Regions from separate parts of the Bradyrhizobium sp. PMVTL-01 genome, predicted to be linked through region 2. Evidence: predicted binding sites of a transcription regulator. Region 2 holds the regulator's gene; each other region holds the start of a gene.

What was found. The regulator LexA, encoded in region 2, represses DNA repair genes until DNA is damaged. The targets are predictions, from matches to a motif close to TGTTCNNNNTGTGTTCNG.
Region 1: ACRQ5Q_RS20975 (single-stranded DNA-binding protein) is a predicted target of LexA. The motif match lies at 5,845-5,862, and genes of this name have one in related genera.
Region 3: recA (recombinase RecA) is a predicted target of LexA. The motif match lies at 2,073-2,090, and genes of this name have one in related genera.
Region 4: ACRQ5Q_RS00945 (YifB family Mg chelatase-like AAA ATPase) is a predicted target of LexA. The motif match lies at 3,096-3,113, and genes of this name have one in related genera.

The regions. Positions count from the first base shown of each region.
Region 1 is NZ_CP193982.1:4,344,294-4,351,686, forward strand. It holds gene ACRQ5Q_RS20955 (HAD family hydrolase) at 1-571, opposite strand, end outside; gene uvrA (excinuclease ABC subunit UvrA) at 571-3,546, opposite strand; gene ACRQ5Q_RS20965 (outer membrane protein) at 3,824-4,570, opposite strand; gene ACRQ5Q_RS20970 (outer membrane protein) at 4,805-5,566, opposite strand; gene ACRQ5Q_RS20975 (single-stranded DNA-binding protein) at 6,028-6,522, shown strand; gene ACRQ5Q_RS20980 (DUF2306 domain-containing protein) at 6,724-7,122, shown strand; gene gyrA (DNA gyrase subunit A) at 7,291-7,393, shown strand, end outside.
Region 2 is NZ_CP193982.1:4,234,687-4,242,079, forward strand. It holds gene ACRQ5Q_RS20395 (GAF domain-containing protein) at 1-147, opposite strand, end outside; gene ACRQ5Q_RS20400 (hypothetical protein) at 87-392, opposite strand; gene ACRQ5Q_RS20405 (hypothetical protein) at 424-855, opposite strand; gene ACRQ5Q_RS20410 (hypothetical protein) at 1,051-1,251, opposite strand; gene lexA (transcriptional repressor LexA) at 1,420-2,121, opposite strand; gene ACRQ5Q_RS20420 (molybdopterin molybdotransferase MoeA) at 2,298-3,509, opposite strand; gene ACRQ5Q_RS20425 (hypothetical protein) at 3,739-3,933, opposite strand; gene ACRQ5Q_RS20430 (HAD family hydrolase) at 4,093-4,725, opposite strand; gene ACRQ5Q_RS20435 (alpha-hydroxy acid oxidase) at 4,733-5,866, opposite strand; gene ACRQ5Q_RS20440 (S41 family peptidase) at 6,159-7,393, shown strand, end outside.
Region 3 is NZ_CP193982.1:3,307,225-3,314,617, forward strand. It holds gene ACRQ5Q_RS15605 (hypothetical protein) at 1-39, opposite strand, end outside; gene ACRQ5Q_RS15610 (hypothetical protein) at 857-1,039, opposite strand; gene ACRQ5Q_RS15615 (hypothetical protein) at 1,112-1,342, opposite strand; gene ACRQ5Q_RS15620 (DUF6894 family protein) at 1,524-1,769, opposite strand; gene ACRQ5Q_RS15625 (hypothetical protein) at 1,814-1,948, opposite strand; gene recA (recombinase RecA) at 2,182-3,270, shown strand; gene ACRQ5Q_RS15635 (hypothetical protein) at 3,376-3,642, shown strand; gene gcvP (aminomethyl-transferring glycine dehydrogenase) at 3,831-6,698, opposite strand; gene gcvH (glycine cleavage system protein GcvH) at 6,716-7,084, opposite strand; gene gcvT (glycine cleavage system aminomethyltransferase GcvT) at 7,198-7,393, opposite strand, start outside.
Region 4 is NZ_CP193982.1:199,625-207,017, reverse strand. It holds gene ACRQ5Q_RS00955 (ATP-binding protein) at 1-805, opposite strand, end outside; gene ACRQ5Q_RS00950 (hypothetical protein) at 927-1,400, opposite strand; gene ACRQ5Q_RS00945 (YifB family Mg chelatase-like AAA ATPase) at 1,499-3,037, opposite strand; gene ACRQ5Q_RS00940 (PilZ domain-containing protein) at 3,263-3,508, shown strand; gene ACRQ5Q_RS00935 (tetratricopeptide repeat protein) at 3,641-4,420, shown strand; gene ACRQ5Q_RS00930 (AAA family ATPase) at 4,644-5,936, opposite strand; gene ACRQ5Q_RS00925 (CpaD family pilus assembly protein) at 5,933-6,667, opposite strand; gene ACRQ5Q_RS00920 (type II and III secretion system protein family protein) at 6,712-7,393, opposite strand, start outside.

The DNA.
Region 1 (7,393 bases), 110 kb from region 2:
GGGCCGCCGGCGCCGCATAGCCCCAGCTGACCGCGCCGCAGGGAATACCGACCGTGCGCGCCGCCTCGATGTCGCGAACCTCGTCGCCGAGCGCGATGACGCGGTTCGGCTCCACGCCGGCGCGGCGAACGACTCGGCGGAATTTCGCGGCCTTGCCGAACAGCGATGCCGAGCAGTCGTAATGCGCGAACAACGCCGCGGCCTCGCCGAGCTTCTCACGAGCATTCGCCTCGCTGTCGGAGGTCACCAGCGCGAGCTGCACGCCGTTGTCGGCCAGCGTCCGCAGCATCGCCTCGACGCCAGCAAACAGCGAAATCTCAGCTGCTGCTTCCGCCTTCAGCCGCCGCGCATGCCGGGCGATCGCCGGCAGCTTCCACAGCGGCACTTCGAGCCGGGTAAGGATCTCGCGGCTCGAAGCATGCCGGAGCTCTTCGATCTCCTCGTGGGCGACGCGCCGAAAGCCGAAGCGATCGGCGACGTCATTGATGGTGCGCAGGAACCAGGGAAAGCTGTCGGCGAGCGTGCCGTCGAGGTCGAAGATGGCGAGGGAATAGGGAGTCTGAGGCTGCACTACTCCGCCGCCTCGCTCGTGCTCCGCCGCTTCGGCTTCCTCGCCTTCTTCAGCACCGGCTCCAAAAACTTGCCTGTGTAGCTCCGCGGCGCTTTCGCAATGTCCTCCGGCGGGCCCCAGGCGACGATCTCGCCGCCGCCGTCGCCGCCTTCGGGGCCGAGGTCGATGACCCAGTCGGCGGTCTTGATGACTTCGAGATTATGCTCGATGACGACGACCGTGTTGCCCTGCGCGACCAGCTCGTGCAGCACCTCCAGCAGCTTCTTGACGTCGTGGAAGTGCAGGCCGGTGGTGGGCTCGTCCAGGATGTAGAGCGTACGGCCGGTGGCGCGCTTGGACAGCTCCTTTGCCAGCTTGACGCGCTGGGCTTCGCCGCCCGAGAGGGTCGTCGCCTGCTGGCCAACGTGGATGTAGTCGAGGCCGACCCGGTGCAGGGTCTGAAAAGTCTCGCGCACGCGCGGCACCGCCTTGAAGAATTCGGCGGCTTCCTCCACGGTCATGTCGAGCACGTCGGCGATGCTCTTGCCCTTGAACAGGACCTCCAGCGTCTCGCGGTTGTAGCGCTTGCCCTTGCAGACGTCGCAGGTGACGTAGACGTCGGGCAGGAAGTGCATCTCGATCTTGATGACGCCGTCGCCCTGGCACGCCTCGCAGCGGCCGCCCTTGACGTTGAAGGAGAAGCGGCCGGGCTCATAGCCGCGCGCTTTCGCCTCGGGCAGGCCGGCGAACCATTCGCGGATCGGCGTGAAGGCGCCGGTATAGGTCGCCGGATTCGAGCGCGGGGTGCGGCCGATCGGCGACTGGTCGATATCGATGATCTTGTCGATGTGCTCGAGGCCCTCGATGCGGTCGTGCGGCGCGGCGCCTTCGCTGGCGCCGTTCAGCTTGCGCGCGATGGCGCGGTAGAGCGTGTCGATCAGCAGCGTCGACTTGCCGCCGCCGGAGACGCCGGTGACGCAGGTGAACAGGCCGAGCGGAATCTCGGCGGTGACGTTCTTGAGGTTATTGCCGCGCGCGTTGACCACCTTGATGGTGCGGCGGTGGTTCGGCGGGCGCCGCTCCGGGACCTCGACCTCGAGCTCGCCGGTCAGGTACTTGCCGGTGAGCGATTTCGGGTTGCGCATGATCTCGGCAGGCGTGCCTTCGGCGACGATGTTGCCGCCATGCATGCCGGCGCCGGGACCGATATCGAGCACGTAGTCGGCAAGCCGGATGGCGTCCTCGTCATGCTCGACCACGACCACGGTGTTGCCGAGGTCGCGCAGCCTCTTGAGAGTGTCGAGCAGGCGGGCGTTGTCGCGCTGGTGCAGGCCGATCGAGGGCTCGTCCAGCACGTAGAGCACGCCCGTCAGGCCCGAGCCGATCTGCGAGGCCAGGCGGATGCGCTGGCTCTCGCCGCCGGACAGCGTGCCGGAGGAGCGGGAGAGGGTGAGATAGTTGAGGCCGACGTCGAGCAGGAAGGTCAGGCGCTCGCGGATTTCTTTCAGGATGCGGCCGGCGATCTCGTTCTGCTGCTTGTTCAGCGCCTCCGGCACGGTCTCGAACCACTCGCCGGCCTTCTTGACCGACAGCTCCGAGATCTCGCCGATATGCTTAGCCCCGACCTTGACGCAGAGCGCCTCGGGCTTGAGCCGAAAACCCTTGCAGCCCTCGCAGGGCACGTCGTGGAAATACTTCGCCAGTTCCTCGCGGGCCCATTCGCTTTCGGTTTCGCGATAGCGGCGGTTGATGTTGGTGATGACGCCCTCGAACGGCTTCTTGGTGTCGTAGGAGCGCACGCCGTCCTGGTAGGAGAACTTGATCTCGTCCTCCCCGGAGCCGTAGAGGATCGCGTCCTTGGTCTTCTTGGCGAGGTCCTTCCACTTGGTGTCGAGCGTGAACTTGTAGTGCTTGCCGAGCGCGGTCAGCGTCTGCTCGTAATAGGGCGAGGAGGACTTGGCCCAGGGCGCGATCGCGCCCTTGCGCAGGGACAGCTCCTTGTCGGGGATGACGAGGTCCTCGTCGACGTGCTGCTCGACGCCGAGTCCGCCGCAGGCGGGGCAGGCGCCGTAGGGGTTGTTGAACGAGAACAGCCGCGGCTCGATCTCCGGGATGGTGAAGCCGGAGACGGGGCAGGCGAACTTTTCCGAGAACAGGATGCGCTCGGGCCCGCTCTTGTCGTGGATCTTTGCGGTCTTCTTTTTCTCCTCCGTCGCTGCGGCCGCCGGCGCGTCGGCGAACTCGATGACGGCGAGGCCGTCGGCGAGCTTCAGCGCGGTCTCAAAACTCTCGGCGAGGCGCTGGCCGATGTCGGGACGCACCACGATGCGGTCGACCACGACGTCGATGTCGTGCGGGAATTTCTTGTCGAGCGTCGGGGCTTCCGCCAGCTCGTGGAAGGTGCCGTCAATCTTGACGCGCTGGAAGCCCTTCTTGAGCCATTCGGCGAGCTCTTTCCGGTACTCGCCCTTGCGCCCGCGGACGACGGGGGCGAGCAGATAGAGGCGCGTGCCCTCGGGCAGCGCCAGCACGCGATCGACCATCTGCGAGACGGTCTGGCTCTCGATCGGCAGGCCGGTGGCCGGCGAATAGGGAACGCCGACGCGCGCCCACAGGAGGCGCATGTAGTCGTAGATCTCGGTGACGGTGCCGACGGTCGAGCGCGGGTTCTTCGAGGTCGTCTTCTGCTCGATCGAGATCGCCGGCGACAGGCCATCGATCTGGTCGACGTCGGGCTTCTGCATCATCTCCAGGAACTGGCGTGCATAGGCCGACAGCGATTCGACGTAGCGGCGCTGGCCCTCGGCATAGATGGTGTCGAAGGCGAGCGAGGACTTGCCGGAGCCGGAGAGGCCGGTGAACACCACCAGCTTGTCACGGGGGATCTCGACGTCGATGTTCTTGAGGTTGTGCTCGCGCGCGCCGCGGATCGCAATTGCGCGCAGGCTCGAGCCCGCGTTCTGTTGTTGGCGCTTCGCCTTGATCACTTCATCCATCCGAGTTGCCCTCAAGGAAGCCCAAAGGTGCGCGATCGCGCCAATAAAAAAGGCGCGCTGCGCCCGGAACCGGGATCGGCGCCGATGGGTATGGCAGCGAACGTAGGAAGAACGGAGGCGGATTTCCAGAGGGAGTTGCGAATCGTCAACGGAATGTTGGCGTGCTGGCGGCATCTGGCAGCAGCAGGGCGTGCGGAACTGCGCTGGGGCGTGCCGCCAAACAAAAAGGCCGGCGCGGGGCCGGCCTTTCGAAACGCAAGAGCGTCGGAGACGAAGCTTAGTACTTCGCGACGATCGGGCCGCCGAAGGTGTAATTCAAGCGTACCGTGGCCATGTCCACGTCCTGCTTGATGCTGTCGCTGCGGGTGTTCACGCCGAGGAAGGTGAAGGTATCGGTGTGCTTGCCCATGAACAGGTGGTTGTATTCGACTCCGACCGACCAGTTCGGAGCGAAGCCGAACTCGATGCCGGTGCCGACGGTGCCGCCCCAACGGGTTTCGTTGGCGGTGTCGAACGTGACGCCGGCCAGAGTGCCGCTGAACTTGTTGTGGGTGACGGCCGCGCCGCCCTTCACGTACCAGAGCACGTTGTTCCAGGCGTAGCCCACCTGACCGGTGAAGAGGCCAATAGCATCGATCTTGGTGTTGTTCACCAGCGGGAACAAGGCGGCGGGCGAACTGGTGTTCGAGCCCTTCAGGTCTGCCCAATCGCCCTGTGCCTCGAGGCCGAACACCCAGCTGGCGGACTGCCAGCGATAGCCGATCTGGCCGCCGACGATTGCGCCGGTCGCATCGTGGCAACCTTCAGCTGTGACCGGGACGGCCACGCCGACAACAGCGGTCGTATCCCAGCAATTGTGGCTGGAGCCGCCACCGGCGTTGGCGCCGATGTAAAACCCGGTCCAGTTGTAGACCGAAGCCACAGCCACCGGAGCCTTGGTGTACGGGCGGGCCGCGAGATCAGCCGCCGACGCGGGGGCAGCCAGAGCGAACAAACAGGCCGAAGCCAACAAAACCTTCTTCATTTTCAACTTAAATCCCAGTCCCAGTTTCTCTTCTTGCCTTCCGTGAACGGAAGGGCATCGGACGCTGTGGTCCAACTGGCGTGGTGCTTACACGAACGAAGCCGCAAGTTGTGTACCCAAAAAGCCACAACAGGGGCAAAACGTCATAATCGCTGACGGATCGTCCTGTTCGCTCGCAGACAGCAAAAAGGCCGGCGCGAGGCCGGCCTTTCGTCAGACGAGACTTGCTGGCGATCAGTACCTGGCGATCGCCGGGCCGCCCCAACGGTAGTTCAAGCGGACGAGGGCGAGATCGACGTCCTGACGGACGCGTTCGGTTTGAATGAAGAATCCGCCCGCGGTGAAGTCGACGTTGCGGGTGCCGAGGAAGATGTGATCGTACTCGAAGCCCACCGACCAGTTCGGAGCGAAGCCAAATTCGATGCCCGCGCCGACCGTTCCGCCCCAGCGTGTTCCGCTGGTCGAACCGAAGGTCGTGCCAGCACCCACAAAGCCCGGCGCGACGATGAGGTCGTATCTGTCGTCCACGACGGCAGCGCCGCCCTTGACGTAGAGCAAAACGTTATTCCAGGCATAGCCGATCTGACCGGTAATCAAGCCGAAGGCATCGACCCGCGTACGGTTCTGCTGAGCTGGCGCGGTCGGGCTGATGTTGCGTCCGCTGAAATCAGCCCAGTTGCCCTGGCCTTCCACGCCAAACACCCAATTGGCCGATTGCCAGCGATAGCCGACCTGACCACCGATCGTGCCGCCCGTTGCGTCATGGCAGCCGTCGTTGAACAGCGTGCCGGTCACTGGAGTCACGAAGTCCCAGCAATTGCGACTGGAGCCCCAGCCCCCGTTGATGCCGATGTAGAAGCCGCTCCAGTCGTAGATGGTCGCGACCACCGGCGGCGGAGCCTTGGTGTAAGGACGCGCCGCCAGATCCGCCGCGCTCGCAGGAGCAGACAGGCCCAACGCCACAGCACCGATTGTACCAATTAAAATCTTATTCATTGCAGTCTCCCCGGGTAAGGTCCGCTTCTTGAGGGTCCCCCAAGCGGCCGATCAGGCGCGACGCCCGTATGAACTCATTCCGAAGCAACCCTAGCTCAATCGGGAGGCGGAGTCCGTCTCCGAAATGCAACAGTCTCAAGGCAAGTGCGTGGATGTAACTGGATGAATGTTAAGCGGTTTTCGCTGCTTTAGGGAACCCGAAAAAGTTCCATACGGCTGCGGGCCATTTTAGAGGCATTCAGGCACCGTCCGGGTCCAATATTCCGCATCCACCCGAAAAGAACAAATCTCGAACAAGTCGGCAGGCGATGCTATATGTGGGGATAACCCGAGCGCTGATGGGCTGATCGGTCCGCGCAAGCGTATAGGGTCGGGTCAAACAGATTGCAGAGAACCGCGGGGCGCGGTGCGGTCCTGCGCATGCAGTCTTACGAATTCAGCATTTGGAGTGGAGAGCGGCGATGGCGGGAAGCGTCAACAAGGTCATTCTGGTTGGAAATCTCGGCAAGGATCCTGAAATCCGCCGCACGCAGGACGGGCGGCCGATCGCGAATTTGAGCATCGCGACCTCGGAGACGTGGCGCGACAAGAACAGCGGCGAGCGCAAGGAAAAGACCGAGTGGCATCGCGTCGTGATCTTCAATGAGGGGCTCTGCAAGGTCGCCGAGCAGTATCTGAAGAAGGGCGCGAAGGTGTACATCGAGGGCGCGCTCCAGACCCGCAAATGGACCGACCAGAGCGGTGTCGAAAAGTATTCGACCGAGGTCGTGCTGCAGGGTTTCAACTCGACGTTGACCATGCTCGATGGCCGCGGTGGTGGCGGCGGAGGCGGTAGCTTCGGCGACGAGCCGGGCGGTGATTTCGGCTCCTCCGGTCCGGTGAGCAGCGCGCCGCGCCGTCCTGTTGCCGCGGGCGGCGGCCGCAACAGCGACATGGACGACGATATCCCGTTCTGAGGCAGGTGAGCAGTTGCTGCCGGATGTTGCCTGCTCGCGTGAAGCGGCGGGACTTCTTACCAATTGACCCGCACGGCTCGGTTTTCCGAGTTCGCCTCACGCGCTGCCTCAAGTCGTTGGCGAGGCGCGATGTGAACCGTATTGACTTCATGTTAATCCTGTTCACATAGGTTGCGCTCAACCTGTGAGGGGGAGCCCCGCATGAGCCTTGCGCCGCTGCTTGAGGCCGCGCCTGCAATCCCGCTGCACGCCTTTGCCGCCATGGCCGCCTTCGTGCTCGGCCTCGTCCAGTTCTCCGCCCCCAAGGGTACGCTGCCGCACCGTTCGATCGGCTGGATCTGGGTGGTCCTGATGCTGGTCGTGGCCGCCTCGTCGTTCTGGATCCACCAGATCCGCCTCATCGGGCCGTTCAGCCCGATCCATCTGTTGTCGATCTTCACCCTGGTGGTTCTGCCGCTGGCGGTGTGGCGGGCGCACACCCATCGCGTCGCCGATCACCGGCGGATGATGACCTTCATCTTCGCCGGTGCGCTGGTGGTGGCGGGCCTGTTCACGCTGATGCCCGGGCGCGTCATGCACCGGGTGATTTTCGGGGCGTGAGAGCCGGTTTCGCAGCGCTTGTTCCGGTCTCGTGCCGGGCGGTGCCGGGTAGGGCGTAAGTCACTGGAAAAACTGTCGGAAAAAGGCTTCCCGAAGCACCGACAAGGGTGGTTATCAGGGGTGCGATGCGCTATATGATTCGCAGACAAAAACTCACCGGATTCCCCCTTGGCTGACGACGACAACAGGCCCGGCGACCAGCCGGCGCATCCCTCGGACATTCGCCCCGTTTCCATCTACGAGGAGATGAAGAAGTCCTATCTCGATTACG
Region 2 (7,393 bases):
CACCGGCACCGCCACGCCGCAGGTCAGGCCCGCCGCCAGCGCCTGGTCGGTCCGCCTGAAATGGGAATTGGCGAATTTGGTGAGGATCACGGGGTGGCCGGAAGCCCAGGCCTTGCCGGGAAGCCCGTCGTCACGACCGAAGCGCACCGCATACGCGTCCGGTCGGGCACCCAGAGTTCAACGACGCGAATGAAGGTCTTCATCGAACGTCCGCCTCGAGCCTTTTTGGCAGCATCGGCCATTTGCTTGCGGACCGGACGTTCAAAATTCAGGCAAGGCAGCGCAAACTTCGTGCGACGAAGAGCTGCGGCAGGTGCTCCGGCGAAGGTATTTGCGAAGATACAAACCACACCATCTCGCCGGCCACGGCCGGCGATGGCGATTTCAATCATGGCCCCGACCTGCGAGCCGGAGGCAGCTAGGTCAGCCGATCGGCAGGCGCGTGACCGTCGGCCTGTCTGCGCTGGTCTGCGGCTTGTGCTCGCGCTCGCCGAGTGGCTGGGTCACCGGCAATTGCAGTACGGTTGCGCGCTGGCCTTCGACGAGCTGAGTCACCAGCACGTATTTCCCGTCGGGGAATTCGATCGCATCGTGATGGCGATCCGGAATGTGCGGATCGATCTTGCCGAACTTGCCGACGCGCGAGTTGATGGTACGCGTCCAGATCCAGCGATTGTCGTAACGGACGTTGTCGGCGAAGGCGAGCTCCGTTCCCGGCAGCAGGCATACCGCAACCGACATGTCGGCTTCGGAGGCGAAGCCGCGCGTCGAGGTGCCGCGGAAGGTTGTCGTGACGATCGTCTCGCCGACTTCGGCAGGACGCGTCGCGACGGCGTGCAGGCTGTAGTCACACATCGGGGTGCTCCTCATTCGTAAGATAGCGACCCGCGCCTCCTGTCGAGGCGCAGGCCTCTATCAGAGTGGAAGCATACAACGGTCTGCTGGGTTGTGGGCAAATCTGCGGCTTGGGTCCGCAGGATGCCATCACAATATCTTTTTCAGATGCATGAGGAACAAAGCCCGCTCCCGTGCATTGGGCGTGCTTCTTCGTCAACGGCCAGCAGGGGCCGACCAGCCCGAATACGGCCAAGCGGGTTGCGACGGCAGTGCAACGGCGTCGCGTGCGTTGCGGAATTGCTCGCGCGTCGCCGGCGTCGTCTTGCGGACATGATGCGATCGTGCGGCGGCGGCCGGTGACACTGACGTTGCGATCAGCGCCATCGTGACAGTGCTCAAGACGATCTTGCGCATGGTTGTCTCCCCGGTTTTCGACAGGCCCGTAAAGCGATGTGTGCTTTGCGCGGCGTGCGGAGGATCTAACGCGGGGCAGGTGGCCGGATAATCTGAGCAGAACCTGAAAGACTATCCAGCCGGAGCGGACAAGCGCTCAAGCGCGTGTCGAACGATCGCGAGGTCAAATCAGTACTTCCGGTACAAGCCGATCAGCTTGCCCTGAATCTTCACCCGGTTGGGCGGCAGGATGCGGACCTCATAGGCGGCGTTGGCTGGCTCGAGCGCGATCGAGGCGCCACGGCGGCGGAAGCGCTTCAGCGTGGCTTCCTCGTCGTCGATCAGCGCCACCACGATGTCGCCGGTGTCGGCGCTCTCGTTGCGCTGGATCAGCGCCATGTCGCCGTCGAGGATACCGGCTTCCACCATCGAATCGCCCCGCACCTCGAGCGCATAATGCTCGCCGGAGCCGAGCATGTCAGGCGGTACGCTGATGGTGTGGCTGCGGGTCTGCAGCGCCTCGATCGGCGTACCAGCCGCGATGCGGCCCATGACGGGCACGGCGACAGGACGCTCACCTTCGTCCGCGGGCGGGCTGGAGGTCGTGCGCACCTTGCCGAGATTGCCCTCGATGACGCTCGGCGTGAAGCCGCGGCGGTTGCCGGCGGCCGCTTGGAGCTCGGGCAGCTTGATGACCTCGATCGCGCGGGCGCGGTTGGGCAGGCGGCGGATGAAGCCGCGCTCCTCGAGCGCGGTGATCAGGCGATGGATGCCCGATTTCGAGCGCAGGTCGAGCGCGTCCTTCATCTCGTCGAAGGAAGGTGGCACGCCGCTTTCCTTCAATCGCTCGCTGATGAACCGCAGGAGCTCGTATTGTTTGCGCGTTAACATCTCGACCAAAATCCCCCGGTTGATGTCGTTCGATTCCGAGACGCTCAGTTCAGCGATAAGCCGCTGCATGCTCGAAACAAATCATGAACGGACACTATATGTTCGATACATGTTCCGCAACTGCTTAATTTACTGTGAACGCGACAAAGTTCGCGGACCGCGTGAGATGACAGCGCTCAGGCGGGCAGCAGCAGCACCTCGCAGACCGAGCCGGCTTCGGCCTTGGGCGCGAACGGCGCGCGTACGAGAAGTGCCTGTGCCGCAGCGAGATTTGCAAGCAGTGAAGAATCCTGGTGATCGACGGGAAGGGCGATCAGCGTGCCGTCGTCGCGCCGCTCCAGGCGCGCGCGGAGATAATCCTCGCGCTGGTCGTTGGCATTGAGGTCGCGGCCGAGCACGGCGCGCTCGCGGCGATGGTGAATCATGGTGCGGCCCGACAGCGCGCGAATCAACGGCACCATGAACAGGAAAGCGCAGACGTAGGATGACACGGGATTGCCGGGCAGGCCGATGACGCGCATCGCCCCTAACCGGCCGTGCATCATCGGCTTGCCCGGCCGCATCGCGATCTTCCAGAACGACATCGCGATCCCCTCGGCCTTGAGAGCCTGCTGGACCAGATCATGGTCGCCGACCGAGGCGCCCCCGGTCGTGATCAGGATGTCGGCGCCGCTCTGGCGTGCCTCGCGGATCCCGGCGGTGGTGGCCTCCAGCGTATCGGCGGCCACACCGAGGTCGATGGTATCGGCGCCCTCCTGGCGGGCGAGCGCGTGCAGGGCATAACCGTTGGAGTAGACGATCTGGCCGGGCCCGGGCGCTACGCCCGGTATCACCAGTTCGTCTCCGGTGGCGAGGATGGCGACCTTCGGACGGCGCTGGACGGGCAAATGCGGGTGATTCATCCCGGCGGCGAGTGCGAGATCGCGCTCGGTGAGCCGGGTTCCCTTGCACAACAGCACGTCGCCCTCGGCAAAGTCGATCCCGGCGCGCCGGATGTGCCGTCCGGGAATTGCTGCTTCCTTGATCGTGATGCGCTTGCCGTCCGCGACGGTATCCTCCTGGATCACGACCGCGTCCGCTCCGGCCGGAACGACGCCGCCTGTGAAAATGCGGACCGCTTCGCCGGCGCCAACCAAGCCTGCAAACGGCCGCCCGGCCGCGACCTCGCCTATCACCGTCAGCTCAGAATCGATCGTCGCCGCGTCGGCCGCTCGCACGGCATAGCCGTCCATGGCCGACATCGCCTCCGGCGGCTGCGTGCGCCGCGCCGCGACGTCGCGGGCGAGCACGCGATGGTAGGCCTGATCGAGCGAGATCGTCTCCTCAAGCAACGGCTCCGCGCCGGCAAGCACCGCGGCAAGCGCGTCAGAAACCGGCATCAAGGCCACGGCTGAAAACTCCTGCTGGGCACGTTCGGCAAATCGGCGGCCAGAGTTCTAGCCGAGTGCGGGCCCAGAGGCAAAACACTGGAGACGCAAGAGGATTCAACCTGCGCCATCCGCTCTGTCGTGAGGATAGACGTCAAATTCGCCGCGGCATGATCCGGAAGGCGAGACAGACCGGCACGAGGACGGCCATGGCAAGCACAAGAAGAACGAGCGCCACGGCCAGCATCGGTCAACTCACTGCCGGCGCGTCGGGACTGACGTCCGGCGCTTTGGGACCCTGATCCTTGTCGGCCAGCGGATCGGCCCGAGATTTCAGGTCGGCAGCCTTGCTGATCAGCTTGGCGGAGAGGTCGGAGTCCGAGGTGGTTCTTGCGAACTCGAGCAGGAGAGAGGCTTGCTTGGTGAGGTAGGATTTGCCCAGCACGTCGATCAGTCCAATTCCAATGTAGAAGTCCCAACGGACTCAAGAGTCCGAAGGGGCGCATTCCGTTCCCGGAACTTTGTACAAAAATGCACAAAGTGATTTGGTTCCGCATTTTTAGCAAAAAGTTCCGCGGAACGCCTTGCCGGAAGGCTGATCCGCTCAAATCCCCAGCTGCCTCAGCGCGTCGCCGACGTCACGGGGCGAGGTCACGTGCACCGTGGTCAATCCACGCGCCCGCGCCCCCCGGATGTTTTCTGCGAGATCATCGAAGAAGACGATGCGGTGCGCCGGTACGCCCATTGCCGCCACGACATGGTCGAAAGCCTCCGCGTCCGGTTTGCGCAGGCCGATGCTGGACGACAGGTAGAGCTCGCGGAAATGGCCGAGCAGGCCGGCATATTCCTTCGAGAAATGGTCGACATGCGGCCGGTTGGTGTTGGAGAAGGCGTAGAGCGGCATCTGCCTGGCCGCGCGCGGCAAAAGCTCCGCGATGTCTGGCATTTCGCCGGCGAAGATCGCGTTCCAGCCTTCCAGGAACTGCGCGTCGGAAATCGCGATCCCGAGCGATGAGCGCAGCGAGGCGAAGTAGTCCTCGTCGCTGATCTTGCCGACCTCGTGCAGCCGGTAGGCTTCGCTGTCGCGCACATACCGCGCGACAATGGCTTCGGGCTTACAGCCGGCATGGCCCGCCCAGCAGGCGATCGCCCTGGAGAAATCGATATCGAGCACCACGCGCCCGAGATCGAACAGAAGTGCGTCGGCGCTGCCGGGAGAGAGCGCGGTCAACTGCATCCTTTCCTCAGTATCGATAGGGATCGTGGTCGAACAGCGGGAACGCGCTGAACACGCTCGGCGCGTTGGTCGCGGTGGCCGGATGCAGGCAGGACTTGCCGACCTCGGCGAACGAAGTAGCGCCCAAAAGGCCGAGGCAGCGCAGCACTTCGTCTTCCAGCAGCTCCAGCATCCGCGCCACGCCTGCTTCCCCGGCCGCCGCCAGGGCCCAGCATTGCAGCCGGCCGATGCCGACGAGGTCGGCGCCTGCCGCAAGCGCCTTGACGATGTCGGTGCCGCGGCAGAAGCCGCCATCGACCATGATCCTGGCGCGGCCTTTCACGACGTCGACGATCTCGGGCAGGACATGCATGGCGCCGCGGCCGTGATCGAGCTGGCGGCCGCCATGGTTGGAGACGTAGATCCACTCGACGCCGTGATCGAGCGCGATCTGTGCATCCTCGGCGGTGGCGATGCCCTTCAGGATCAGAGGGATCTTGAACTTGTCCTTGATCATCTTCACGGTCCGCCACTCCAGGCCCTTCTGGTAGTCGCCGCCGGTGGCGCGCAGGCGGCTTTCGCGAACGTAGCGCTTGGCGATGTCACGTTCGCGACGGCTGTAATGGGCGGTGTCCACAGTCAGGCAGAAGGCGGCGTAGCCGTTCTTCTCGGCGCGGCTGACGACATCAGCGACGAAAGCGTCGTCGCCGCGCACATAGAGCTGGTAGAGACGCAGCGCCTCGGGGGCAGCCTCGGCGGTCTTCTCCAGGCCGGGCTCGGACACCGAGCTCAGCATGTGCGCCGCACCGAAAGTGCCGGCGGCACGCGCGACGCTCGCGGCCCCATCCGGGTCGAAAATCTCGAGCGCGCCGACCGGGGCCAGCACCACCGGCAGGCGCATCTTGCGGCCGAACTGCTCGACGCTTCCATCGACCTTGCGAACGTCGCGCAGCACGCGCGGGCGGAAGGCGATCTCGTCCAGCGCCATCCGGTTGCGGCGCATCGTGGTCTCGGTCTCGGCGGCGCCGATGATATAGTCCCAGGCGTTCTGGTTGAGGTTGGCGCGCGCCTTCCGGATGAATTCGTGCAGATTCTGGAACGGCTCGTTGCTGGCGCCGAGTTCGACGTTCCGTTCCGGCCGGATGCGGGGCGCTTCGTTCATTGTTGTCCTCCCGAGAATTTGAAGCCTTGTGTCATCGCCTAACCCGTCCGCCTCTGCAAAACCATCCTAAAATCGCATAGCTGCGAAGCGCGGGCCGACCGCTTCCGCCATTCGTGCAGTGGCGGTTTCGGAACGTTGCCAAAAGTTTAGGCCCGGACGAAGGGATTTTTGCGGGTGCCCCACCGGCGTTGCGGGCCGGCCTTGAAGAAACCCGAATGGTATTGTGAGAACCGGGCTGGATCGCCATTTGCATGGCGGCTCCCGAGCCCCGAGCAAGAAGGCTAACTCATCCATGCGGAAATCCCTGCTGTTCCCCCTTGGCGCGCTCACCGGCGTGTGCCTGACCCTTCTGGTATCCGGTCCGCAGGGCGGGCTATGGGCGGCGAGGGCGGCGGCAGGTGCGGACGATGCCTATTCCAAGCTCAACCTGTTCGGCGAAGTGTTCGAGCGGGTGAAGGCGAGCTATGTCGAGAAGCCGGACAACTCCAAGCTGATCGAAGGCGCGATCACCGGCATGGTGACATCGCTCGATCCGCATTCACGCTACATGAACGACAAGGCCTGGACCGAGATGCAGGAGACCACCTCCGGCGAGTTCGGCGGGCTCGGCATCGAGGTCACGATGGAGGACGGCCTCGTCAAGGTCGTCTCGCCGATCGACGATACGCCGGCCTCCAAGGCCGGCATCATGTCCGGCGACCTCATCAGCAAGATCGACGGCGAGGCCGTGCAAGGCATGACGCTCGAGCAGGCCGTCAACAAGATGAAGGGCCCGGTCGACACGAAGACCAAGCTCACCATCGTGCGCAAGGGTGCGGACGCCCCGCTCGACGTCGCGATCACGCGCGAGATCATCCATGTGCGTCCCGTCCGCTTCCATGTCGAGAACGGCGACATCGGCTACATCCGCGTGACCTCGTTCAACGAGCAGACCACCGACGGCCTGAAGAAGGCGATTGCCTCGATCTCCAAGCAGGTGCCGCAGGAGAAGCTGGTCGGCTACGTGATGGACCTGCGCAACAATCCGGGCGGATTGCTCGACCAGGCCGTGTCGGTGTCGAGCGCGTTCCTGCAGCGCGGCGAGGTGGTCTCGACCCGCGGCCGCAACCCGGAGGAGACCCAGCGCTTCACCGCGCATGGCGGCGACCTCACCAAGGGCAAGCCGCTCGTGATCCTGGTCAATGGCGGCTCGGCTTCGGCCTCGGAGATCGTGGCCGGTGCGCTGCATGACCACAAGCGTGCCACGATCATCGGCACGCGCTCGTTCGGCAAGGGCTCGGTGCAGACCATCATCCCGCTCGGCTCCGGCAACGGCGCGCTGGCGCTGACCACGGCGCGCTACTACACGCCGTCAGGCCGCTCGATCCAGGCCCAGGGCATCGCGCCCGACATCGAGATCCTCCAGGAGGTGCCGCCCGAGCTGAAGGGCCGGATGGACACGATGGCGGAGTCGCAGATGCGCGGCCATCTGCAGGCCGCCGACGGCGCCGAGCAGACCGGATCGCAATCCTACGTCCCGCCGGAGGA
Region 3 (7,393 bases), 930 kb from region 2:
TTTCGGCGCCATGCCGAGCTGGGTCGGTTCCGTCACCACTCACGCTCCCCGTCGCTCAGTCGCTGATCCCTATCCAAGATCGGGAATAGCAGGAGGGGTGCCCCAGAATTACGGATTTATGACGGGGGATTGAGAAAGCGCGGCCGGGCTCGAAATAAGCGTCCCGGCAGCACTTTATTCTCTAACTGAGCGCTGAAATCTCAGTTGAACTCAATGTGCAACGGCCATGCCACAGGTGTGTGACGCTGCCCATCAGCAATGCGATCGCCGGCACAACACCGTTACGGGCATCGCCGGCGCAAGACCAGGCAGTTCGGTTCTTTAGGCGGGGTTGTTGGATCAAGGAGGCTGCGAAGCTTCTCGAGGACGCCCCCGAGAGTTGGGACACCCTCAGAGCAAACTGGGACACCTGTGATCAGATCCGGACAGGCTGGCATCAATCAAAGGGCTATCGAGCCTTTGCTCGGGCCGTGCTAGTTGGGCCGATTGCAGTCAACCCACGACAAGCTGTTACGAGAAGGGGCTCGTGCAGAATGAAAGAGGCCGCCAACTGAGCAGACAGGAAACCTGCCGAAATGCGACATTGGCGGCCTGACCTCTAAGGGGCGTACCGCCAGCTTGCGAGAGTGAAAACACGTGATGGCACAGTCGGTCACCCGACGGATCGAGAGAAACCTGACCGCCTCAGTGGCGTTCGAACCCGGCCAACTGATAAGGCCTCGATCCGCGGAATCCATCAAGGCCAGAGCGGTTATGTACGACCGCGAAGAAAGGCCGGACACATGATTGCAAGCGACCACTGCTCATCACGCAAAAAATTCTTGCAAGCCGGGGGCCATCCACACATGAGGCCGGCTTACTCCTTGCTTCGTTCGGGACGCCAGACTTTAGGGGGCGGCACGCTGAGTAGTTCCTCGGCCTCGGCGATCAGCTCGAAAGATCGACGGATCATCTCCCTTTCGCGCTCAGCGCCGGCTCGCAGACGGTCCAGCTTCGCATTGGTCTGTTCTGCAAGCCATTCCAAGTCGCCCGTTCCCATGCGCCGCCTCCGGTCAGCCAAGGACGGGCGATATTTTACTTGCCCTCATCCAGCGGGAAAAGGGCTGCCGCCTTACTGCTTGGGCGGCTGCAACTCGCCGTGGATGAGGTTCTGAATGTCCACGCGTTCCATCGGGTCTTGCTCCGGGAACGGCTCATGAGTCTTGCGCCCGAGGAAGGTGTCTGGCCTTGGCAGCTTGAGTGCTTCGGCCGCTTCCGCCGTCAAGCGGCGGAGCTCGTCGTTCTGCTGCGCGATCTCGGCAGCCAAATCTCGCACGCGGCGGATAGGGGGATCTTTGGCCATGACGGCGCTCCCTTCGCTATGCAGGCGGGAGCGCTATCGGTCTCTCAGCCACCGACCCTACGGCAAAGCCTTGGCCGGTGATACCGGAACAATGCACCTATTAACCAATGGTTGCTAGCGAATTCGGACACCGCGGGATTCAACTTGGGACACTGGTTGCTCAATGCGGACAGCATCGACCTTACTGTAGTCGCTTGATATCGAACCGGAACCGGGCCTGCATCACGGTGCCTTGGTCGTCGCGGACCTCAATCGAGAGATTGCGCGCCACTCCAAACGCGGCGGTCGCTCGAATGGTGTCTCTTGCCAGATCTGACAGTGCGCGAGCGGCTTCGTTCTGAACGGCTTCCATGTCGGGAAGGTCGAGCCCCTCTTCATCGGGGGCGACGTGATGGCCCTCTCGCAAGTCAAAATAATACCGCGGCATTGCCGGATAATCTCGGACGCCACGGAGCGTTCCTCCGCGCTGGCCTAGTTCATCTTGCGCCGAAGCATCTTGAGAAGCGCTCGGAGGTCAGCGGCGTACTCCTCAATGATCCGCCGCGCCTCCTCCAGCCGGGACGGCTTGGGCTCTTCCACCTCGCTCTGTTTCGCAGTCTCGACCATGGCTCACGGTCTCGCCAGACGACTGGCGCGAGTTGAGCCAAGTCAACGGTCCTGCAAATTAGGACAGTGCTCAGAACGAACTGGGACACCAGGGCTCAAATCCGGGCAGGCGCCCAATTCCCAAAAGAACATATTGCGAACCTAGAACAAATGGAGTACATTGTTTTTATCGCCGGCCCGCCTCTCAATCGTTTGTCCCCCTAGCGAATCCTCGCCATAAGGAGCACGACCCAATGTCCGCAACTGCCCTGCGTATCGTCGAAGGATCTTCCATGGACAAGAGTAAAGCTCTGGCCGCCGCGCTCTCCCAGATCGAGCGCCAATTCGGCAAGGGCTCGGTGATGAAGCTGGGCAAGAACGACCGCTCCATGGACATCGAGGCGGTGTCCTCGGGCTCGCTCGGGCTCGATATCGCGCTTGGCATCGGCGGCCTTCCCAAGGGGCGCATCGTCGAGATCTACGGGCCGGAATCCTCGGGCAAGACCACGCTGGCGCTGCACACGGTGGCCGAAGCCCAGAAGAAGGGCGGCATCTGCGCCTTCATCGACGCCGAGCACGCGCTCGACCCGGTCTATGCCCGCAAGCTCGGCGTCAACATCGACGAACTCCTGATCTCGCAGCCCGACACGGGCGAGCAGGCGTTGGAGATCTGCGACACCCTGGTGCGCTCCGGGGCGGTCGACGTGATGGTGGTTGATTCGGTTGCGGCGCTGGTGCCGAAGGCCGAGCTCGAGGGTGAGATGGGCGAGTCGCTGCCGGGTCTGCAGGCCCGTCTGATGAGCCAGGCGCTGCGCAAGCTGACGGCCTCGATCAACAAGTCCAACACCATGGTGATCTTCATCAACCAGATCCGCATGAAGATCGGCGTGATGTACGGCTCGCCCGAGACCACCACCGGCGGCAACGCGCTGAAATTCTACGCCTCCGTCCGCCTCGACATCCGCCGCATCGGCGCGATCAAGGAGCGCGACGAAGTGGTCGGCAACACCACGCGCGTCAAGGTGGTCAAGAACAAGCTGGCGCCGCCCTTCAAGCAGGTCGAGTTCGACATCATGTACGGCGAGGGCGTCTCCAAGATGGGTGAGATCCTCGATCTCGGCGTCAAGGCCGGCATCGTCGAGAAATCCGGCGCCTGGTTCTCCTATGACAGCCAGCGCCTCGGCCAGGGCCGCGAGAACTCGAAAGCGTTTTTGAAGGCCAACCCCGACATCACTGCCAAGATCGAGACCGCGATCCGCCAGAACTCCGGCCTGATCGCCGAGCAGATTCTCGCCGGCGCCCCCGAACGCGATGCCGACGGCGAGGAGCCGGCGGAAGAGTAAGCCTTGACGCGAAGCGTTTTTCGCGAGGAGCGGGCACTGAGGACGTTGAGTTGCCGACGTCTTCGGTGCCCGTTTCGTTTTGCGTTGCGTTGATCGGGTGGTGCGATGAAGCGTCTGATCCTGACTGGCTGGGGCGGCGCGAGGCGCGTCTGCGAGGCGAGTTGGCTTCGCGACGTGTTCGATGATGACGACGCGCGCGATGCCTTGCTCGAACTGGGGGCGTATTCGGCGCCGCCAGTGTTGTTGGGCGATCCAGCTTTCGACGATGAGGACCGCTACTTCGGCAGGAGCGAGTGGAAGGTCACGCTGACCGAACTCGGGTGTCTAGCGCGCGAAGACGACATGTGGCGCCACAACCCGATCAAGCGTTAGCGGGGTGGGACTGAACTCACCAACGAACGGCTCTGGCGATGGGACCGCGAAAGCCGATCATTGGTTGCGCCCTAGAGGTGCGTTCAGTGGGCAAAGGCGCGTAAGCGCCGTGCCCACGGTTTTTTCAACGCAGATGAAGGTGGTAGGCACGCTTGCGCTTGCCCGCCCTACGGAACCTCCGTTGTGTCTTACTCCGCGGCTTCCGCGTAATCGCTCACCGGCGGGCAGGAGCACACCAGGTTGCGGTCGCCATAGACGTTGTCGACACGGCCGACCGGGCACCAGTACTTGTCAGTACGCGAGACGCCATCGGGGAAGCAGCCCTCGCTGCGGGGGTAGGCGCGCTTCCAGTCGTCATCGGCGATGTCGTGCACGGTGTGCGGAGCGTGACGCAGGGGCGACGCCTCGATCTTGAAGCGGCCGGCCTCGACCTCGGCGATCTCCTTGCGGATCGCGATCATGGCATCGCAGAACCGGTCGAGCTCGGCCTTCGATTCCGATTCGGTCGGCTCGATCATCAGCGTGCCCGGCACCGGGAAGCTCATGGTCGGGGCGTGGAAGCCGTAATCGATCAGGCGTTTTGCGATGTCGTCGACCGTGACGCCGCTCGTCGTCTTCAGGGGCCGCGGGTCGACGATGCACTCGTGGGCGACTCGGCCCTTCGCGTTCTTGTAGAGCACCGGGAAATGCGCATCGAGCCTTGCTGCGATGTAGTTGGCGTTGAGGATCGCGATCTCGGTGGCGCGCTTCAATCCTTCACCGCCCATCATCAAAATGTAGATGTAGGAGATGGTGAGGATCGAGGCCGACCCGAACGGCGCGGCCGAGACCGGCCCGACAGGCGTGTCGCCATTCGCTGCGGGATGGCCCGGCAGGAACGGGGCGAGATGCGCCTTGACGCCGATCGGGCCCATCCCGGGGCCGCCGCCGCCATGCGGGATGCAGAAGGTCTTGTGCAGATTGAGGTGGCTGACATCGGCGCCGTAGTCGCCGGGCCTGCTTAGGCCGACCTGCGCATTGAGATTGGCGCCGTCGAGATAAACCTGGCCGCCATGGCCGTGCACGATGTCGCAGATCTCGCTGATGTGCTCCTCGAACACGCCATGGGTCGAGGGATAGGTGATCATGACCGCGGCGAGATCGTTCGAATGCTTTTCCGCCTTGGCGCGGAGGTCATTGACGTCGACGTCGCCGTTCTTCTCGCAGGCGACGACAACCACGTCCATGCCGACCATCGCGGCCGAGGCCGGGTTGGTGCCGTGGGCGGAGGAGGGGATCAGGCAGATCTTGCGATGGCTCTCTCCACGCGCGGCATGATAGCCCCTGATCGCGAGCAGCCCGGCATATTCGCCTTGCGCGCCGGAATTCGGCTGCAGCGAGATCGCGTCATAGCCGGTGATGTCGCACAGCCATTTTTCCAGCCGCGCGAACAGCGCGTGGTAGCCCCTGGCCTGCTCGCGCGGGGCGAAGGGATGCAGGCTGCCGAACTGCGGCCAGGTCAGCGGCATCATCTCGGTGGTCGCGTTCAGCTTCATGGTGCAGGAGCCGAGCGGAATCATCGCGCGGTCGAGCGCGAGATCGCGATCGCTGAGCTTGCGCATATAGCGCAGCATCTCGGTTTCCGAGCGATGCGCGTGGAAGACGGGATGGGTGAGGAAGGCGGTGGTGCGCTTCAGCGCCTCCGGCAGCGCCTCGCGCGTGGTCGCATCTAACTCGGCGTAGGAAAGCTGGCTGCCGAAGGCGCGCCAGACTGCTTCCACCGTCGCCGGCGTCGTGGTCTCGTCGAGCGCGACGCGAAGCGCCGTTTCACCGACGCCGAGATTGATCTTCTCGGCCGCCGCCCGCGCGATGATCTCGGCGCGCTTGGCGCCGGCATCGACGCTGAGCGTGTCGAAGAAACTATCGCATTGCGGTGCAAAGCCGAGCTTGCGCAGGCCGGCCGCGAGCACGGCGGTGCGGCGGTGCACGGTCCGCGCGATCTGCGAGAGGCCCTCGGGGCCGTGATAGACCGCGTACATCGCGGCGATCACGGCGAGCAGCACCTGCGCGGTGCAGATGTTCGACGTCGCCTTCTCGCGGCGGATGTGCTGCTCGCGGGTCTGCAGCGCGAGGCGATAGGCCGGCGCGCCGCGCGAATCCACGGAGAGGCCGACAATGCGGCCGGGCAGCGAGCGCTTCAACGCATCGCGCACCGCCATATAGGCCGCGTGCGGACCACCATAACCCATCGGCACGCCGAAGCGCTGTGCGGATCCGATCGCGATATCGGCGCCAAGCTCGCCGGGCGAGGCGATCAGCGTCAGCGCGAGCAAGTCAGCGGCCACGATCGCGAGAGCGCCCTTAGCCTTCAGCGCTGCGATCGCGGGGCGGAGATCGCGCAATGCCCCGGAAGAGCCCGGATATTGCAGCAGCGCGCCGAGCACGTCTGCCTTGTCGAGATCGGTGAGTGGATCGCCGACGACCAGATTCCAGCCGAGCGGCTCGGCGCGGGTGCGCATCACCGCCAGCGTCTGCGGATGCACGTCCTTGTCGACGAAGAAGGCCTTTGCCTCAACCTGCGAGTGCCGCTCGGCGAGCGCCATGGCTTCGGCCGCGGCGGTTGCTTCGTCCAGCAGCGAGGCGTTGGCGACGTCGAGCCCGGTGAGGTCGCAGATCATGGTCTGGAAGTTGAACAGCGCCTCCAGCCGGCCCTGGCTGATCTCGGGCTGGTAGGGCGTATAGGCCGTGTACCAGGCCGGGTTTTCCAGGATGTTGCGCTGGATCACCGCGGGCAGGATGGTGCCGGAATAGCCTTGGCCGATCAGCGAGGTGAAGACCTGGTTCTGCGCGGCGAGCTCGGCCATATGCGCGATCGCCTCGGTCTCGCTCAGGGGCTTGCCGAGATCGAGCGGCGATCCCTGCCGGATCGAGGCCGGCAGCGTCTCCGCCATCAGCGCGTCCACGCTTTTGGCGGCGACGGATTCGAGCATTGCGGTGACATCGCGCACCGAGGGGCCGATGTGGCGGCGAACGAAACTGGCGGCGGTCTCGCCGCTTGATTTACGGTGCGCGGTCATCGCTTGCTCCATCGTCCTCAAGCCGTGTGTGCCTTGTAGGCGGCTTCATCCATGAGGCCGCCGAGCTCGCTTTTGTCGGCGATCTTGATCTTGAAGAACCAGGCCGCGCCCTGCGCATCCGAGTTCACCAGCGCGGGCTCGGCGGCCAGCGCCTCGTTGGTTTCGAGCACTTCGCCGGAGATCGGTGCGTAGACGTCGGAAGCGGCCTTCACCGATTCCACGACGGCGGCGGCTTCGGCCTTCTTCAAGGTGCGGCCGACCTTGGGCAGTTCGACGAACACGACGTCGCCGAGTTGTTGCTGCGCGTAGTCGGTGATGCCGACCGTGGCGGTATCGCCGTCGATGGCGAGCCATTCATGGTCGGAAGTGTACAGCGTCGTGGTCATTGTCGATTCCCTGAAGCGGTGAGGTTTGGTTGAAAGCCGCGGGCTCTGTTCACCTCTCCCCTCCGGGGAGAAGTGAACGCGGGACCGCCTGCTGTGCTCAATCTGATCATGCGTCAGCGTTTGTAGGTGTTTTTCACGAAGGGCATGGCGGCGACTGCGAGCGGCAGGCGCCGGCCGCGCACTTCGGCGAAAAGTTTTGTGCCGAGCGTGGCGAGGCCCACGGGCACGTAGCCCATCGCCACCGGCGCGTTCAGGCTCGGGCCGAAACCGCCCGAGGTGACCTTTCCGACTGCCTCGCCGCCCGCGCCG
Region 4 (7,393 bases), 4.0 Mb from region 2:
CCTGTTCCGGCGTCAGATGGGTGTCGAGCAGGAGCCCGCCCATGCCGATGATGCCGTTAAGGGGGGTGCGGATCTCGTGCGAGGCCATGGCCAGGAAGCGCGACTTGGCGCGGTTGGCAGCATCGGCCTGGTCGCGCGCCTCCGATAGCGCACGCTCGGTCTCGGTGCGATCGGTGACGTCGCGTCCGACGCTCTGCAGTTCGGCCGCCTGGCCGGCGTCGAGCCGCACATAGCCTTCGCGCCAGGCGATCCAGCGCGCGCCGTGCGGTGTGGCGATCTTCTGGTCGTGGATGCGCGTGCCGTTGCTTTCGCGGGCGCTGTCGCCCTGTTCCAGCACGTCGAAATCGAAGCGCGTGCCGACCAGCGCGCCGCGTGCCTGTCCAGCGAGCGCGCAATAGGCGTCGTTGGCGAAGGTGATGCGGCCCTGATGGTCGCGCAGCACGATCAGATCGCCCTGCTGCTCGAACAGGCTGCGGGCGCGCTCCTCGGCTTCCTTCAGCTCCCAATTACGGTCGATCAGCGCCTCGTTATGGACGGCGAGGGTACGCAGTCGCTTGCTGACGAAGCGCAAGCGCATGCTCAGCGTGGCAAGGCCGAGGCAGGCGAGGGCGAACAGGAAGCTTGCACCGATCGCAAAGGCGTTGGGATCGTAGCCGGAATTCTCGGAGCGACTGCCGGAGACGAAGCCATAGGCGCCGCCGAACGTGGCCGAGAAGATCATGAAGGAGCGAATCGCGAATGCGATTCGGGGATGCTGCCGCCTGAAGCGGCGCATGCGCACCTTGATCCGGAACGTCCGACCCATCGCCACCCCGACTCTTGTCCGAAACCCCACCGCCGCTGCCTGCGACGATGGCGCGCCGACCTTGCGAACAGCTTGAGGTCTTGCGGTCGCCTCCAAACAGGGTTGACGAGGTGTTAACGGCTCAGAGCGAGGCGGCCTGGAACGGGAACGGGCGATGACCGGCATGCGCACCGACGATCAGCGCTGCGGCCTCGCGCTGCGAGAACGTCCTGGAGCGTACATAGATGCGGTAATCGGCGGGGCCTTCAGTCGAGAGATAGATGACCGGGCCGCCATCGACCGGCTGCGCCGCGATGGTGACGAGGCGATTTGCCGGATTGGGCTGGCAGGAGTCGGTCTCGGAACCGAGGCCGTCGTCCACGACTGCAAAGTCCGCGGCGTCCGCGTCGTCGGTGATCTGGACCCTGACCGTGGCGCGCGCCGGATCGTCGGTGAAAGCGACGTGGACGCCGGCGGTCCAGAACAGTGATGTCAGCTCGACGGAGGTTTCCCCGAAGGCGATGCAGGGATGCGAGACCGATCCGATCTCGCCGCGGGAAAACACGGCAGCCGCCAACAGGGGAACAACCGAGGCCAGGATCTTGAAACGCAACATGACACTCTACTCGCCAGGCCCTTTGGAAAACGCGTCGGGCCTTATGGTTTTCAGAGCGTAAAGGAAACTCGTTACCGCCGGGTTGACGCGCGGAATGATCAGGCGAGCTGGCGTACATCCTCCGCGAGTGCGCGGTAGGACAGCGCTTCGGCGAGATGCAGCCGGCCGATCTTGTCGGCGTGATCGAGGTCGGCCAGCGTGCGCGCCACCCGCAGCACGCGGTGATAGCCGCGCGCCGACAGCCGCATGGTCTCGGCGGCGTCACGGAGCAGTTTTTGACCCTGCGCATCGGGCTTTGCGATCTCCTCCAGCACGGAGGCGGGCGCTTCGGCGTTGGTGCGGATGTTGGGCAGGCCCGCTTCAGTGTAGCGCGCGAGCTGGATGTCGCGCGCCGCGGCCACGCGCGCTGCGACCTCGGCCGAACCCTCCGCCGGCGGCGGCAGGATCAGGTCGGCGGCGGTCACGGCCGGCACCTCGATGCGCAGATCGATGCGGTCCATCAGGGGACCCGAGATGCGGGCCTGGTAGTCCGACGTGCAGCGATCGATGCGGCCGCGCTTGCAGGCGTAACCGGGCTCGAAGGCGTTGCCGCAGCGGCAGGGATTCATCGCCGCCACCAGCATGAAGCGCGCAGGGTAGGTGACGCGGTGATTGGCGCGGGAAACCGAGACCTCGCCGTTCTCCAGCGGCTGGCGCAGCGAATCCAGCACGCGCGGATCGAACTCCGGCAATTCGTCGAGGAACAGCACGCCCTGATGCGCGAGCGAGATCTCGCCGGGCTTTGCGCGCATGCCGCCGCCAGTGAGCGCAGCCATGCTGGCGGAGTGATGCGGCGAACGGAACGGCCGCCGCGATGTCAGCGCGCCGCCCTCGATCTCGCCGGCGACGGAGGCGATCATCGAGACTTCCAGAATTTCGCCCGGCGACAGCGGCGGCAGGATCGAGGGCAGACGCGCCGCCAGCATCGACTTGCCGGCGCCGGGCGCGCCGATCATCAGGAGGTGATGTCCGCCGGCGGCCGCGATCTCCAGCGCGCGCTTGGCGCTTTCCTGGCCCTTGATGTCGCGCAGGTCGAGCTTTGAGGTGGCGGCCTCGTGCACTTTCGGCGAGGGCCGCGACAGCACCTGCGTGCCCTTGAAATGGTTGGCGATCTGGATCAGCGATTGTGCGGCGATGATCTGGATGTCGGGGCTCGCCCACGCCGCCTCCGAGCCGCAGGCGGCCGGGCAGATCAAGCCCTCCTCGCGCTGATTGGCGCCGATTGCGGCGGGGAGCGCGCCGGCGACGGCTGCGATCGAGCCGTCGAGCCCGAGTTCGCCGAGCACGGTGAAGCCGGCCAGAGCATCCGGCGGGATCGCGCCGATCGCCGCCATCAGCCCGAGCGCGATCGGCAGGTCGTAGTGGCTGCCTTCCTTCGGGACGTCGGCGGGCGCCAGATTGACGATGATCCGCCGCGCCGGCAGCGCGAGCCCTGAGGCGATCAGCGCCGAGCGCACCCGCTCGCGCGCCTCCGACACCGCCTTGTCCGGCAGGCCGACGATGGAGAAGGCCGGCAGGCCCGGCGCGACTTGCACCTGCACGTCGACCGCGCGGGCCTCGATTCCCTCAAAGGCGACGGTAGAAACCCGTTGAACCATGCCGAACCAGCCTGCCCCTCTTGCACAATCAAAGGTAGCAGAGCAGGGCGCTCTCCGCAAGAACAATACAGGAACATTGCCCCGGCGGGGAAAGCCCTAACAAGCCGTGAACGCGATCCCGACACTACGCTTCGAATGCGAGCTTCTGCCCTCAGCACATCCCAACGAATGTCCGCTACTCCTAAGGCTGCGGGATGGGCCGTGGTCTAACGGGTGAACAGTTCAATGCTTGCAAATCGCCGGAGAAGCGAACGTCGGGTGTGCAGCCGGCTCGCCAAGATTCATTTTGGGGCGGGCTCACTGCCCAGGGACTGCACGATCACGGATATCTCGGACGGGGGTGTGAAGGTCGTGGCGGAATTTCTGGAAGTGCCGCCGCAATTCACCATCATCTTCGCGCCGGACTATTCCCGCCAATGCCGCCTGCGCTGGCGCATCGGCTGCGAATTCGGTGCCGAATTCGTCGACTAGAGCATGATCCGGAAAAGTCTGAGGCGGTTTTCCGGGAAGATCATGCTCAAACAATAGGGCAGGCGCGCGTCCTTAACGGGACTTTAGCGTTAATCGGTAAGCATCTCTGATCAGTTGCCGAGTGATCAGAGTATGCCCAAGCGTTCGTCCCTCGCCTTCCGCCCGGCGAGATTGCTGCTTCCCGCCCTCGTCGCGCTTGCCCTCGGCGGCTGTCAGACGACGAGCCTCGAGGACGTCACCGGCGCGCTCGGCGGCAAGACGGAGACAACGGCCGGCAAGGCCGACACCAGGACGGACATGGACGCGCTGCGCGAGCGCTATCGCGCCAAGCCCAGCGATCCCGCCATTGCGATCGAATACGGCAAGGCGCTGCGCGGCAGCGGCCAGCGCGCCCAGGCGGTCGCGGTGCTCGAGCAGGCCGTGCTCGCCCATCCCAGCAACAAGGCGCTGCTCGCCGGCTACGGCCGCGCGCTCGCCGACAACGGCAATTTCCAGCAGGCTTTCGATGTTCTGGGCCGCGCGCATTCGCCCGAGGATCCCGACTGGCGGATCCTGTCGGCGCAGGGCGCGGCGCTCGATCAGCTCGGCCGCAACGAGGAAGCGCAGCAATATTACGCGAGCGCCTTGAAGATCGTGCCTGACGAGCCGCAGGTTCTGTCCAATCTCGGCCTGTCCTACATGCTGCAGAACAATCTGCCGAAGGCCGAACAGGTGCTCGGCCGCGCCTATCAGCGCAATCAGAACGATGTGCGGATCCGTGCCAATCTCGCGCTGGTGCTGGGATTGCAAGGCCGCGAGGCCGAGGCTGAAATCCTCGTGAAGGCAGATTTGCCGCCGGACCAGGCCGCGGCCAAGGTCGCGGCGCTGCGGCAGCTGTTGGCGAAGAAGCAGCAGCAGCGGGCCGAGAAGTAGCCCGCCTCTCTTGAGACCTTATGGGATGAACCTCGCCTCGCGCCTCGACGGAGGTGCGCCCCCCTTGTGGGGGAGGGCTAGGGAGAGGGGTAGCCCAGGAAAAGGTGCCGGTTGTTGACGATGCATCGGGTGCGAGTGCGCGACGGAAGAGTCCCCGTGTGGCACCCCCCTCCCTGTCCCTTCCCAAAAGGGGGAGGGAACGGAGAGAACATCGTTGTGGCGCCTACGACGCCTTGCGATGCGGGGCGGATCCGCGACCCGAGCGGCCCTTCAGCTTCTTCAGGAGCGGGCCGAGCAGCGAACGCTTCGGCTTCTTCACCTCGCCACGTCCGGCGAGGCGGTTGGCCATGGTCTGGAACAGCTCGGTGGTGCGGTGGTTCTTGGAGACCTCCGCAATCATCTGGCCGTTATTGGCCGCGGTCGAGAACAGCTTCGAATCGAACGGGATCACCGCGATCGGCTGGCTCTCCATGGTCTTGGCGAAGGCCTTGACCTCGATCTCGGCACGCTTGTGCATGCCGACCTGGTTGATGCAGTACAGCGGCGGCCGATCGTTCGGCCGCGCCGCCTTCAGCACGCTCAGCATGTTCTTGGTGTTGCGCAGGTTGGCGAGATCGGGTTCGGCCACGATCACGATATCGTCGGCGTTGACCAGCGCGCGCTTGGTCCAGGCGGACCATTGATGGGGAACGTCGAGCACGATGCAGGGCGTGGTCATGCGCAGCGTGTCGAACACCGCGTCAAACGCTTCGGCGCCGAAATCATAGACGCGGTCGAGGGTGGCGGGCGCAGCGAGCAGGCTGAGGTGATCGGTGCATTTCGCGAGCAGGCGCTCCATCAGCGCGGTGTCGGGCCGGTCCTGCGACAGCACCGCATTGGCGATGCCCTGCGTCGGGTCCTGGTTGTAATCAAGACCCGCGGTGCCGAAGGCAAGGTCGAGATCGATCACGACGGAATCGAGCGAAAGGTCGCGGGCGATGGTCCAGGCCACGTTGTGCGCCACGGTGGACGCGCCGACGCCGCCCTTGGCGCCGACCACCGCGATGACGCGGCCGGTGATGATGGCTTCGGAGGCCGAGAACAGGCTGCAGATCGAGCGGACCACGTCGAGCGTCTCGACCGGGCCGACCACATAGTCGTTGACCCCGCGCCGCACCAGCTCGCGATAGGGCGCGGTATCGCCGGGATTGCCGATCACGACCACGCGGGTGCCGGGATCGCAGACGCCGGCGAGATCGTCGAGGCCTTCGAGGATGTCGCGCGTGCCGTCGGATTCGATCACGATCACGTTCGGCGTCGGCATCGATTCATAGGCTTCGATTGCCGCGGCTAAGCCGCCTTCCCTGGCGGTGAGATGCGCCTTGGCGAGCCTTCGATCCTCGCCCGCGGCGGTCACCGCCTTGAGCGTCTGCTCGGTCTCGCAAAAAGCCTGCACGGAGATGCGAGGAACCGGTGCAATGTGTTCCTCGGGGTGCCGCGGACCGTCCGCTTCGTCGTCGTCGTTGAAGCCTGTCATTTGCCTGTGTCGCTGAGTTTGGCCTTCTCGGCGTCGGGATTGATGGTGGCGATCGGGGTGCCCTTGCGATAGCGGTCGAAGGCAATGTCGCGCCGCGCGGTGTAAGCCGGTGTTTCCGAACGCGGCTGCTCGAGGTCGGCGGGATTGTCGATCATCGCCGCGAGGTTGCGCTGGCTGGCGCAGCCCAGATTGAAGTACGGGTGGTTCTCGTTGTAGCCGGGGTCGAGAATGGACGGCCCGATGTCCTCCGGCCATAGCCCGCAGGGGCCGGCGACCGCGGCGATCCTGGAATAACTGAGACGGATGGTGGGCAGCAGGCCCGGATCCTCGGGCCGATAGGGACGCTTGACGATGGCGCGCGACGGCACGCCGCCGGTTGCCAGCACGGCACGGATTTCCTGATAGCTCGCCGCGGCCGCGCGCGAATTCGCGGTGTCCACCGGCACGTCGACGACGACGGAGCCGGTGCCCTCGCGCACCCAGTCCCGGGCGATGCCCGCGACGTCGGAGTGCTGCGCGTCCGAGAGGCCGCCGCGCGCCTTGCCGACGAAGATCACGATCGATTTCTTGCCTTCCTGCACCGCGATCGGGTGGCGCTGGCGATAGTCGGTCGGCACCGTCTCGGTGACGATCTCGCCTGTGGTGTTGCAGGCGCCGAGCATGACGGAGAGCCCCGTCAGCACCAGCGCGATGCTTACGCCGCGACGTCGATCCTCTGTCGTGTTCGTCATCGCTTGATCCCCTCTTGCCCCGCTCCCCAAGCCGTCCGGTCGTCTCAGTCGATGATGAAGCCGAAATCGCCGGGCGTGCCGTCCACCGGGTCGACGCGCCGCGCGATGCCATAGAGGCGGTTCATGCGGCCGAGCAGAGCCGTCTGCGCGTCCGAGGCCGGCGCGAAGCCGTCGTCCGGCCGCGACAATTCCTTCTGAGCGACCGCGCGCACCACATAGGGCGTCACGATCACCATCAGCTCGGTTTCGTTGTTGACGAAGTCCTGGCTGCGGAACAGTGCGCCGATGATCGGCACCTGGTCGACGCCGGGCAGGCCGTTGATGGCCTGCTTGGTCTGCTGCTGGATCAGGCCGGCCATCGCCATCGAGCCGCCCGAGGGAATTTCCAGCGTCGTCTCGGCGCGGCGGGTCTGGATCGACGGGATGGTGATCGAGCTGGTCTGGCCCGCGGACACCGCCTGCGTCACGGAGATGGCGTTCTGATTCGACAGCTCCGAGACCTCGGTCATCACGCGCAGGCTGATGCGTCCCTCGCTGAGCACGACCGGCGTGAAGTTCAGGGAGATGCCGAACTTCTTGTAGGTGATCTGGGTGGTACAGACATGGGTGACCGGATCGCAGGAATAGCCCGCAGGGATCGGGAATTCGCCGCCGGCAATGAAAGTGGCGGACTCGCCGGAGATCGCCGTCAGGCTGGGCTCAGCCAGGGTCCGCATCACGCCGGCG